Regions from separate parts of the Staphylococcus chromogenes genome, predicted to be linked through region 2. Evidence: riboswitches for the same ligand, from Rfam matches in the RefSeq annotation. Region 2 holds a riboswitch; the other holds the start of a gene.
What was found. Region 2 has a riboswitch for S-adenosylmethionine ahead of metX (homoserine O-acetyltransferase MetX). Riboswitches for the same ligand answer to the same signal wherever they lie in the genome.
Positions count from the first base shown of each region.

Region 1 (5,821 bases), 680 kb from region 2:
AGATACCGATACTTGGAATACCCATACCTGAGCCCATGACAGAAACTTCTTTCCCTTTATAAGTTCCTGTGTAACCAAACATATTACGAACGTCGTTAAACTGTTCAACATTTTCTAAAAAATTTTCTGCAATAAACTTGGCGCGTAATGGGTCCCCAGGCATTAAAACGGTTTTTGCGATTTTTTTACCATTCGGTTGAATATGTGGTGTGCCTTGTGTCATCGAAAGCAACTCCTTTTATTATATTTTATCTTTTTAAAGATAACAGATTGCTGTATAAATGTCGATGGATTCTATGTTTGTCTAACTGGTGACAACGTATTTTAATCCTATGTTTTAACATAGGGGATTCATTTATTGAAATGAATGTATCGTGTATAATAGATATGGATGTATAATTATAGATTAAAAAAGAGAAGAGGGGATTTACCATGAGAATGGTGGATATGATTTCAAAAAAGCGTGACGGTCATGCCTTATCATCAGAAGAAATTAAATTTATTATTGATGGGTACACAAAAGGCGAAATTCCTGATTATCAAATGTCTAGCTTAGCGATGGCAATCTATTTCCAAGATATGACTGATGAAGAGCGTGCAGCTTTAACAATGGCAATGGTTGAATCTGGAGATAAAATTGATTTGTCTAATATTGAAGGCATTAAAGTCGATAAGCATTCTACAGGAGGCGTAGGAGATACAACGACACTCGTGTTAGCGCCACTTGTGGCAGCGCTTGGTATTCCTGTTGCTAAAATGAGTGGCCGTGGTTTAGGTCACACGGGAGGTACAATTGATAAATTAGAATCAGTAGAAGGATTTCATGTAGAAATTTCTGAAGACGAATTTATTCAATTAGTAAATGAAGCTAAAATCGCAGTGATTGGTCAAACTGGGAATTTAACGCCTGCTGATAAAAAAATCTATGCCCTTAGAGATGTCACAGGTACAGTCAATTCCATTCCTTTAATTGCGTCTTCAATCATGAGTAAAAAAATTGCAGCAGGTGCTGATGCGATTGTTTTAGACGTAAAAACAGGTAAAGGGGCGTTTATGCAAACAGTAGAAGATGCTGAAGCGCTCGCACATGCAATGGTAAAAATTGGTAATCAAGTAGGACGTCAAACGATGGCGATTATTTCTGATATGAACCAGCCATTAGGACGTGCGATTGGAAATGCACTCGAACTCAAAGAAGCGATTGATACACTTAAAGGACAAGGTCCAGAAGACTTAACAGAGCTTGTGTTAACACTTGGGGCTCAAATGGTGGTATTGGCGCAAAAAGCGGAAACGTTAGAAGATGCACGCGCACAATTGCAATCCGTGATTGATAATGGTGCGGCAGTTGAAAAATTCAAAACGTTTTTAAGTAATCAAGGTGGCGATGCTTCAGTTGTCGATGACCCTTCAAAACTTCCAACTGCGAAATATACATTTGAATTGCCAGCCAAACAGTCAGGGGTTGTCTCTGAAATGGTAGCCAATGAAATTGGGATTGCCTCAATGATGTTGGGGGCAGGTCGCCAAACAAAAGAAGATGACATTGATTTGGCTGTAGGACTTGTATTGCACAAAAAAATAGGTGACAAAGTGAGCGAAGGCGAATCTTTATTAACCATTTATGCCAACCAAGAAGATGTCGCCGCAGTGAAACAAAAATTATATGAAAACATTACAATCTCAGATTCCGCAGAAGCACCCCAATTAATTTATAAAATGATTACGGAGTAGATAAAGATGAAAACAGTACAACGTTATTTGATGGGCATTCCTTTTATAATAGTTGGACTATTACATTTTGTACATGAAGGTAAATTTAGAAAAATTGTTCCTCATTATTTGCCGTTAAGAAAAGAAGCGGTACTCATTACAGGTGTTTGTGAATTAATCATCGGGTTTGGGCTGTTATTACGCAAACCAGGTTATCTTTTTAAACATGCGATTATCGCTTTTTTATGGGCAGTTTTTCCAGCCAATATTTATATGGCCCGTCGTATTGATGACATTGAAGGGATGAATGTACCAAAACCACTTTTATATGCACGACTTCCATTACAATTTTTACTGATGAAATGGATTCGTCATTTATAACAAAAAACTAGGAATAGCGCTCATCTATAAATAGAAAGCCATCAAAATTTACCCGTAGATAAATTTTGATGGCTATTTTTCTTACGACTTAATTCATTTTAGCCTTCACCAAACACGTCATGCCATTGGTTGCGTTTGTCTAAAAATTCTCTTGCGATCGTTTGAGCGCCTTCTAAGGAATGGCTTGCCGCCCAACCGCATTGAACTTCATTACAGGCGGGTACTTCAGTTGCATTTAAAACATCTTGAATCGTTTTTTCAATAATATTTAATACGTCATCATAATCTTTGTGGTTGATGAGTGATACATAAAAGCCTGTTTGACAACCCATAGGGCTTAAGTCCACAATTTTATCAGAGTGATTACGAATATTTTCTGCCATTAAGTGTTCTAAACTGTGAAGTCCTGGCATATCCATATGTTCTTTATTGGGTTGCTTAAAGCGAATGTCGTATTTGTAAATGTCATCTCCGTTTTCACCTTGCATTTTACCTGCTAGACGTACATAAGGTGCAACAACTTTTGTATGATCTAAATTAAAACTTTCTACGTTCATTTTTGGCATCGAATTCATCCTCCTTCATTCGTTGATATCATTTTAACATAACTTCTAAAAGCCGTAATGAGTTACAAATCTTTCACTTTAAAAAAGCGTTATGCTTTAAAATAAAATGATTTCTTTCAGGCCAAATCTAAGATAAAATAGCACTACTTCCGAAAAATTGTGAAAATAATGAAAATACCATGACAAATGATCGAATTTCCGATAAAATGAGTAATAATTAAATACGAATTTATCAAGAGTGGTGGAGGGAATTGGCCCTGTGAAACCCTGCAACCTCATCGAACTTCGATAAAGGTGCTAAATCCAACAATGGTTAAGACCATTGAAAGATAAATGACACAAATGGCAATCAACGTTTGAGACGCTACTATTGATAAGTGGAAGTGTTTTATCGTTGGATGCTTTTTTTGTTTTGAAGGGAGACTTTTTAATGGTATCAGTGAGACAACGCATATTAGATTATATAGATAATCATCGGTTACATTATTTGGATATGAGTCATCAAATTCATGAAAGACCTGAAGTAGGAAATGAAGAATTATTTGCGTCGAGACTTTTAATAGACCAGTTACACGACCATGGTTTTGAGATAGAAAAAGATATTGCTGGTCATTCTACTGGGTTTATTGCGCGCTATGATAGTGGACAAGTTGGACCCACCATCAGTTATTTAGCGGAATACGATGCCTTACCTGGATTAGGACATGCGTGTGGTCATAATATTATCGGTACGTCGAGTGTACTTGCCGGCATCGCATTAAAACAAGTTATAGATGAGCTAGGAGGTTCCGTGGTTGTTTTAGGATGTCCAGCTGAAGAAGGTGGAGAAAATGGGAGTGCCAAAGCGTCTTATGTGAAAGAAGGGATTATTGATGATGTGGATGTCGCACTCATGATACATCCCGGTAACGAAACATATCCTACAATTCCAACTTTAGCTGTTGATGTTTTAGACATTAAATTTTATGGGCGCAGCGCACATGCTTCAGAAAATGCAGAAGATGCTAGAAATGCTTTAGATGCTATGCTTAGTTTCTTTAATGGTGTCGCACAGTTACGACAACATATCCATAAATCAGACCGGGTGCACGGTGTCATATTAGATGGAGGGAAAGCAGCCAATATTATTCCTGATTTTACACATGCTCGCTTTTACACACGAGCGACAACACGAAAATCTTTAGATCAACTGACAGAGCGCGTGCATCAAATCGCAAAAGGGGCTGCAATACAAACCGGATGTGACTATGAGTTTGCGCCAATTCAAAACGGGGTAAATGAATTCATCAAATCACCGCAACTTGATGCGCTGTTTGAACGTTATGCTACTGAATTAGGTGAAGAAGTCAGTCATGATGATTTTGGTTATGGCTCGACAGATACAGGAAATGTAAGCCATGTTGTACCGACGATTCACCCACATATTAAAATTGGACCACGAAGTTTAGTCGGGCACACGCATCGTTTCAGAGAAGCCGCTGCAAGCCCTATGGGGGATAAAGCTTTAATTAAAGGGGCAAAAATCATTGCATTGATGGGCGCGACACTGATTCAAGACAAAGATTTATTTAATACCATTCAAAAGGAACATCAATTATTAAGGGAGAAATTGTAAATGTTGGATGACTCAATTTTAAAACTGGGAGACTTATACGCGAAAGATGTGGTTTATACAGCACGACCTTCATACATTTCAAATCCATGGTTAGAACCCAATGAACATCAGTCTAATTTTTTAACTGGAAGAGAATTACTTATTGCCGATATGCCAGTGATTGTTCATGAAGCAAGTGTCACTGAAAAATTACGCACGTTATTTTCACATGTCAATCAGACGCTACCTGAGAATATCTATACTTTTAAAGATAAAGCAAGCTATGAAGCTTTATTACAAAATTTAACACAACAAGAACAAAAGCGTATTTACACACAATATGTTCACGGAGAAGATTTAATTGCGCCAGAACATTATGCGATGAATAAACAGGTGTTTATTGATTTAAATACCAAATCACGCATTCCAGAGTGGACAGATGGAAAATACTTGCCAAAACGACAAGTCGTCAAAATAGAAGATTTTCACGAAGCGTTAAAACACTGGGACCTCCCTCTTGTGATTAAACCAGGAGATGAACTTCCAACAGCAGGTGGTTATGGTGTTATGATTTGCTATAATCAAAGCGATTTGGAACAAGCGATTGCACGTATCGAAAATGCGAAAGCGGCCACACAAACTTTGATTATCGAACAATGTATCGAGACAGTCGACAATTATTGTGTCCAGTACGCCCTTCATCCAAAGAAAGGCATCATTTACTTAGGGGCTGCTAAACAACTGACAAACGATTACGGTTTTTACAATGGCAATGTGAATGCGATTGACGTTCCAGAGTCCGTGATTCAAGCGGGCTATGAAATTATGAAAATAGGCGTCGACAAAGGCTTCATTGGCGTCGCTGGATTTGATTTACTCGTCGATGCACAACAAAATATTTATGCGATTGATTTAAACTTTAGACATAACGGATCGACAAGTTTATTAGTTTTAGATCCTGTGCTCACCGGAAAATATCATAAATTTTACAGTTATATTTCTGGAGAAGATCAAGAGGCATTCTTTCAAACAATTGAAAAATATGTCAAAAAAGGAGTGCTTTATCCATTATCATTTTATGATGGGGAATATTTTCAACAACCTGTACCTTCGAGATTTGCAGGGATATGGCACGCCGATCATCCGGAAGAGATAGAGCGCTTAGAAGAAGCATTTAAGAAAGAAGCAAATCTTTCATCATAATGACAGCTCTTTTATAAACGATGTTTGACGAATTGAATGCCGTAGTTTATATTCAACTTAAAGAGAGCTCATTAAGAGAGGGAGAAAGGTATGTCATATAAAAATGAACGATTTTACAAAGATATTCTGACTAATGAGCAATTTTTTATTGCTGTTAAAGATAAAAAAATTGTGAAGCATGAGCACAATGGAAAACAATTATTTTGTTTTTGGACGAGAGAAGGCTTTGCTAAAGAATATTTGGAAAACTTGAATGTCGCATTTGATAAACTGATCACGATGGATATTGATCGTTTCACAACTTATGAACTTGACGATATGTTTGATGAGGAAGATGAAGCGGTTGTTAATGTGACGACGGACG
Region 1 is NZ_CP118953.1:696,711-702,531, forward strand. It holds gene deoD (purine-nucleoside phosphorylase) at 1-223, opposite strand, end outside; gene PYW36_RS03230 (pyrimidine-nucleoside phosphorylase) at 433-1,734, shown strand; gene PYW36_RS03235 (DoxX family protein) at 1,741-2,094, shown strand; gene PYW36_RS03240 (S-ribosylhomocysteine lyase) at 2,193-2,660, opposite strand; SAM riboswitch class I at 2,887-2,996, shown strand; gene PYW36_RS03245 (M20 family metallopeptidase) at 3,091-4,275, shown strand; gene ldmS (L-aspartate--L-methionine ligase LdmS) at 4,276-5,457, shown strand; gene PYW36_RS03255 (DUF2750 domain-containing protein) at 5,548-5,821, shown strand, end outside.
Region 1: linked by a shared signal. The riboswitch ahead of PYW36_RS03245 (M20 family metallopeptidase) and the one ahead of metX (homoserine O-acetyltransferase MetX) in region 2 are both predicted to bind S-adenosylmethionine.

Region 2 (5,821 bases):
AGATATTGGTTTTGGTTCTAGCAAAACATACGACTTAGAAGTATGGTTACCAAGCTACAATGACTATAAAGAAATCAGTTCTTGCTCTAACTGTGTAGACTTCCAAGCGCGTCGTGCGAATATCCGTTTCAAACGTGATAAAGAGGCAAAACCAGAATATGCGCATACACTCAACGGTTCAGGACTTGCGGTTGGCCGTACATTTGCAGCGATTGTTGAAAACTATCAAAATGAAGATGGCTCAATTACTGTGCCAGAAGCACTTGTTCCATTTATGGGTGGTCAAACAGTCATCGAAGCTCTTTAAATTAAATAGATAAATAAAATAAAAGCTAAGACATCAACAGCGTGTCTTAGCTATTTTGATGTTGATTATTATGAGTAGGGGAGGGGAAAAGTTAGGGTTTAAACGCTTTTATATATATAAATTGTCTGAAAATTAAGGTGCATTAAAATGTTGTAAATTCAGCGTTTTTAGACATTCTTCAGTCTAACGTAAGACAAACTTCACGCTGACCTTGTAGAAATTTGATGTTGTTTATAATAAAATGGGTTTAATTTTTATGAAGGGGGTAGAAGAGATGGCTTACGTGACGTTCAAACAAGGGATTAAAGATTGTATCCCGACGTTACTCGGATATGCGGGTATAGGATTTTCCTTTGGCATTGTCGGTGTAGCTTCAGGTTTTGGCGTATTAGAAATTGCGCTTTTATCTATACTTGTTTATGCAGGTGCAGCGCAATTTATTATTATTGCGCTCATGGCTGTGCATACCCCCGTTTGGATTATTGTGCTTACGGCTTTAGTCGTGAATAGTCGCATGTTTTTACTCAGCATGACGCTTGCGCCAAGTTTTAAAAATGAACCTTTGTGGCATCGTATCGGCATGGGTACATTGCTCACTGATGAAACTTTTGGTATTGCCATCGCCCCGCATTCTAAAGGAGTGTTTATAGGGCGTCAGTGGATGCATGGTATCAATCTAACGGCTTATCTTTTTTGGATTTTGATTTGTATTTTGGGTGCCTTGTTAGGAGATATTTTACATAACCCGGAAGCGCTAGGTTTAGATTATGCCATTATTGCGATGTTCATCTTTCTAATGCTAAGTCAATTTGAAGGCGTGACAAAAACTAAACTGCGGATATATCTCTATCTCGTAGGTATCGTGACAGTGATGATGTTACTGTTAAGTGTAGTGATGCCGTCTTATATCGCTATTCTATTATCATCAATGCTTGCGGCATGTGTAGGGGTGGTGATGGAGCGATGATGTATATCTTATGGACGATTATTTTATCAGGTGTTGGGACGTTGATTTTACGTATTACACCGTTCATCGCGATTTCAAAATTAGAACTTTCTGATCGCATCATTCAATGGCTCTCTTTTATTCCCATCACGTTATTTACAGCACTAGTTGTAGATGGCTTCATCCTGCAACAACAAGGACAATGGGGTTATCAGTTCAATTGGATTTTTCTATGGAGTGCGTTGCCGACCGCACTGGCTGCATTACTCTCTAGAAGTTTGACTGTTACGGTGATTGTCGGTATTGTTACTGTCGCTATACTTCGACTATTTTTGTCGTATTAAAACAATTTGCAAGAATATTCTGAATGCGTTATGATAACTAATAATTGAATAGAACAAGCTTATTAAGAGAAGTTGAGGGATTTGGCCCTGTGATGCTTCAGCAACCACTTAGAAATAAGTACGGTGCTACAACCAACGAAAGAATCGAGTGATAAGTCGTTTATCGTTAATTTGAGTTGTATTGTCGTACTTAGGCAATACAACTTTTTTATATTTTTAGAGGGAGGGCATACTTTGGCGGAATATAAAGTAGATACGTTATATTTAGGAGAATTTACGATGGAATCTGGAGAAACGATAAATAATTTACAATTGAGATATGAACATGTCGGTCATCCGGGGCAACCCCTCGTTTTGGTTTGTCACGCCTTAACAGGTAATCATTTAACTTACGGTACGGAGGAACATCCGGGGTGGTGGCGCGAAATAATCGATGGGGGTTATATGCCTTTTCACGACTATCAGTTTTTGACATTTAATGTGATTGGAAGCCCGTTTGGTTCTAGCTCTCGTCTCACGGAAGAAAACTTTCCTATGCGACTGACGATTCGAGACATTGTCCGTGCGATTGAGCTCGGCTTACAAGCATTGCAATTTGAAAAAATAGAAGTATTGATTGGTGCTTCACTCGGTGGGATGCAAGTGATGGAGTTATTATACAATCAGAAATTTATTGTAAAAAAAGCAGTTATTCTTGCCGCAACTGCTAAAACCTCGTCTTACTCCCGAGCTTTCAATGAAATCGCACGTCAAGCGATTCATTTAGGGGGTAGGGAAGGCTTAAGTATAGCACGTCAACTGGGGTTTTTAACTTATCGCTCTTCTAAAAGTTATGAAGCCCGCTTCACGCCTGACGAAGTCGTAACATATCAAAAACATCAAGGCGATAAATTTAAAAATACGTTCGATTTAAACTGTTACCTGACACTGCTCGACGTCTTAGATAGTCATGATGTGTTCCGTGGGCGCGAGGATGTCTCTGACGTTTTTCAATCCTTAAATACAAAAGTGTTAACGATGGGTTTCACGGATGATTTATTATATCCAGACGATCAAGTCGCAGCGCTAGGAGAGTACTTCCAATATCATCGTCATTTCTTCGTGCCAGATAATGTCGGACATGATGGTTTTTTACTTAACTTCAATGATTGGGCCCCGTATTTATATCACTTTTTAGAACTTTCAAGATTCAGACGCTAAACTTAGACGAATATGTTACATTTTTGTTATAATTATGTAAATGAGGTGCACAGAGGTGGGCTGTATTTGAGTTGAAATAACTGAAATACAGCTCCACTATTGTTAACAATCTATTACAAAGCTTATTGTGGGTAACCTCCTCTTCGTAAAAGCCTCAATACAACTATTTTAAGCTTGTCAAAATATAGATGGTAAAAATGAAAGCGATGAAAGAGAGGGACACTCAATTTAATGCGCCCTTTACATCGCCATAGTTTCACTTTGACGTCTGTTGTAAACCCTTGTCAAAGCCTGTAAAATAGTGACTATAAATCTAAGTTTGGAAGTGGCGTTATTGTTTTCGAAAATTAAACCTAAAGAAACCCTTTTAGGTACCTTAGCCTTAATTGTGGTAGCTTTAGTCATGCATTTTATGCCAGTGCTAGGCGTTATCATTATCTTTTTTGCACCGCTTCCAGGAATCATTCTTTGGTACCGCTCTAAATATTCATTCGGTTTTGCAGCGCTCATTTCGATTATGGTTGCAACACTGACGGGGAGTTTGTTTGTACAAACCTTTATGATTATTTTACTCCTCGCGAGTTTAGTCATTAGTCAGTTATTAATCCAAAGAGTTTCTAAGGAACGCATATTGTATATTGTCACGATGGTGACGAGTATTGTGACGTTAGGTGCAATGATGATTTTACAAAGCATCAGAATGTTTCCCTATGCGCATGAATTGTTAGAACCTTATAGAAAAGTTGTTAACGAAGCAATTCGAATAGAAAATTTAGATGCCCAATCTTCAAAAGTGTTGGAAGCATCTGTAGAACAAATGGCAATCCAAATGCCAGCGTTTATTGTAGTGGGTCTCACGTTGTTCTTTATGTTGTCGTTACTCATTATTTTTCCGATTTTACGTCAATTTAAAGTAGCAACGCCGGTATATCGACCTTTATATTTATGGCAATTAAGTAAATCTATCTTTATTATATATGCCATTGCTTTGCTCGTAAGCATTGTGACAGAACCATCAACAACGGCTCAAAGCATCAGTTTAAACTTTATCATCGTCTTAGGTTTCTTACTTGTCATTCAAGGTTTAAGTTTTATTCATTATGCTTGTACACTTAAAAAGTTTCCAATAGGTGTGACAGTCCTTTTAATTATTGTAGGGATTTTCGCATATCCACTTACACGCCTGATTGGCTTGTTAGATCTTGGATTAAACTTAAAAAGCATGCTTAAAAAACGTTGAGAGGTGACAAAATGAAACGTCAATCGGTAAAGAAATCGTTACTCTTACCTTTTATATTGATTACGTTAATCGCGATTGCCAGTGTTGGTGTAAGCTTTTTCTTTAGTGTCGTATTTGGTTTTATCGCTGCGATAACACTGTTTATCGTGTTGATTGTGTGTGCTTTTTTATTTAGATGGACGTTTAAAAAACTAGATACGTACTTAGAAGATTTAAGTGGAAAAGTGACATTAGCGAGCAATCATGCTGTTAAAAATATGCCAATTGGGATTATTGTGTTAAACCAAAATGACCAAATCGAATGGATGAATCAATTTCTATCAGAACGGACAGAGCGTAACGTTATTTCCGATCCAATCAATGAAGTGTATCCCAACATACTGAAGCAATTGGATAAGGCGAAAGAAATTGAACTCACGCAAAATGGCTATACCTATCGTGTGAAATATTCCAAAAACGAAGGGATTTTATATTTCTTAGACATTACAGAAGAAGCGGAAATTAACAAAGCCTACGAAGATGAGCAACCGATTATCGCAACACTCTTTTTAGATAACTACGATGAAATTACGCAAAATATGAATGATACGCAGCGTTCTGAAATCAACTCTATGGTGACACGTGTGATTAGCCGATGGGCACAAGAACATAACGTTTATTTTAAGCGTTACAGTTCTGATCAGTTTGTGGCTTACTTGAATCGTCGGATTTTGCGTGAAATCGAGGAAACCAACTTTGATATTTTAAGTCAGTTGCGTGAAAAGAGCGTCGGCTATCGTGCACAGTTAACGCTCAGTATTGGGGTTGGGGAAGGATCAGAAAACTTAATCGATCTTGGCGAAATGTCGCAATCTGGCTTAGACTTAGCTCTAGGACGTGGGGGAGACCAAGTGGCGATTAAAAGTGCGAACGGTAATGTGCGCTTTTACGGCGGTAAGACTGACCCGATGGAAAAACGGACACGTGTGCGTGCTCGAGTGATTTCTCACGCGCTCAAAGATATTTTACTTGAAGGCGACAAGGTCATCGTGATGGGGCATACACGACCGGATTTAGATGCGATTGGGGCAGCAATCGGTGTCACACGTTTTGCGATGATGAATAACCTCGAATCCTATATCGTTCTCAATGACTCAGATATCGATCCGACATTACGTCGTGTGATGGACGAAATCGATCAAAAACCTGAGCTCAAAGAACGTTTTGTCACATCAGATGAAGCGTGGGATATGATGACGAGCAAAACAACTTTAGTCATTGTAGATACGCATAAACCTGAAATGGTCATCGATAAAGATATTTTAAATAAAGCGAACCGTAAAGTCGTCATCGATCATCATCGACGCGGGGAAGACTTTATCGCCAATCCTTTATTAATTTATATGGAACCTTATGCAAGTTCTACAGCTGAACTTGTGACGGAGTTGTTAGAGTATCAAACGACAGAACAACGTTTGACACGTTTAGAGTCGACAGTGATGTATGCGGGTATTATTGTAGATACACGTAATTTTACGCTTCGTACGGGTTCACGTACCTTTGATGCGGCGAGCTATTTACGCGCGCACGGCGCAGATACGATTTTAACGCAACATTTCTTAAAAGATGATATCGATACGTATATCAAACGTTCAGAGTTAATACGTACGGTGAATCTGCAAGACAATGGCATCGCGATAGCCCATGGCGACGAGGATCAAATTTATCATCCTGTGACAGTGGCTCAAGCTGCAGATGAATTGTTAAGTTTAGATGGCGTTGAAGCCTCATACGTGGTCGCTAAG
Region 2 is NZ_CP118953.1:13,521-19,341, forward strand. It holds gene serS (serine--tRNA ligase) at 1-307, shown strand, start outside; gene PYW36_RS00055 (AzlC family ABC transporter permease) at 582-1,274, shown strand; gene PYW36_RS00060 (AzlD domain-containing protein) at 1,271-1,597, shown strand; SAM riboswitch class I at 1,654-1,755, shown strand; gene metX (homoserine O-acetyltransferase MetX) at 1,832-2,797, shown strand; gene PYW36_RS00070 (DUF2232 domain-containing protein) at 3,132-4,037, shown strand; gene PYW36_RS00075 (DHH family phosphoesterase) at 4,049-5,821, shown strand, end outside.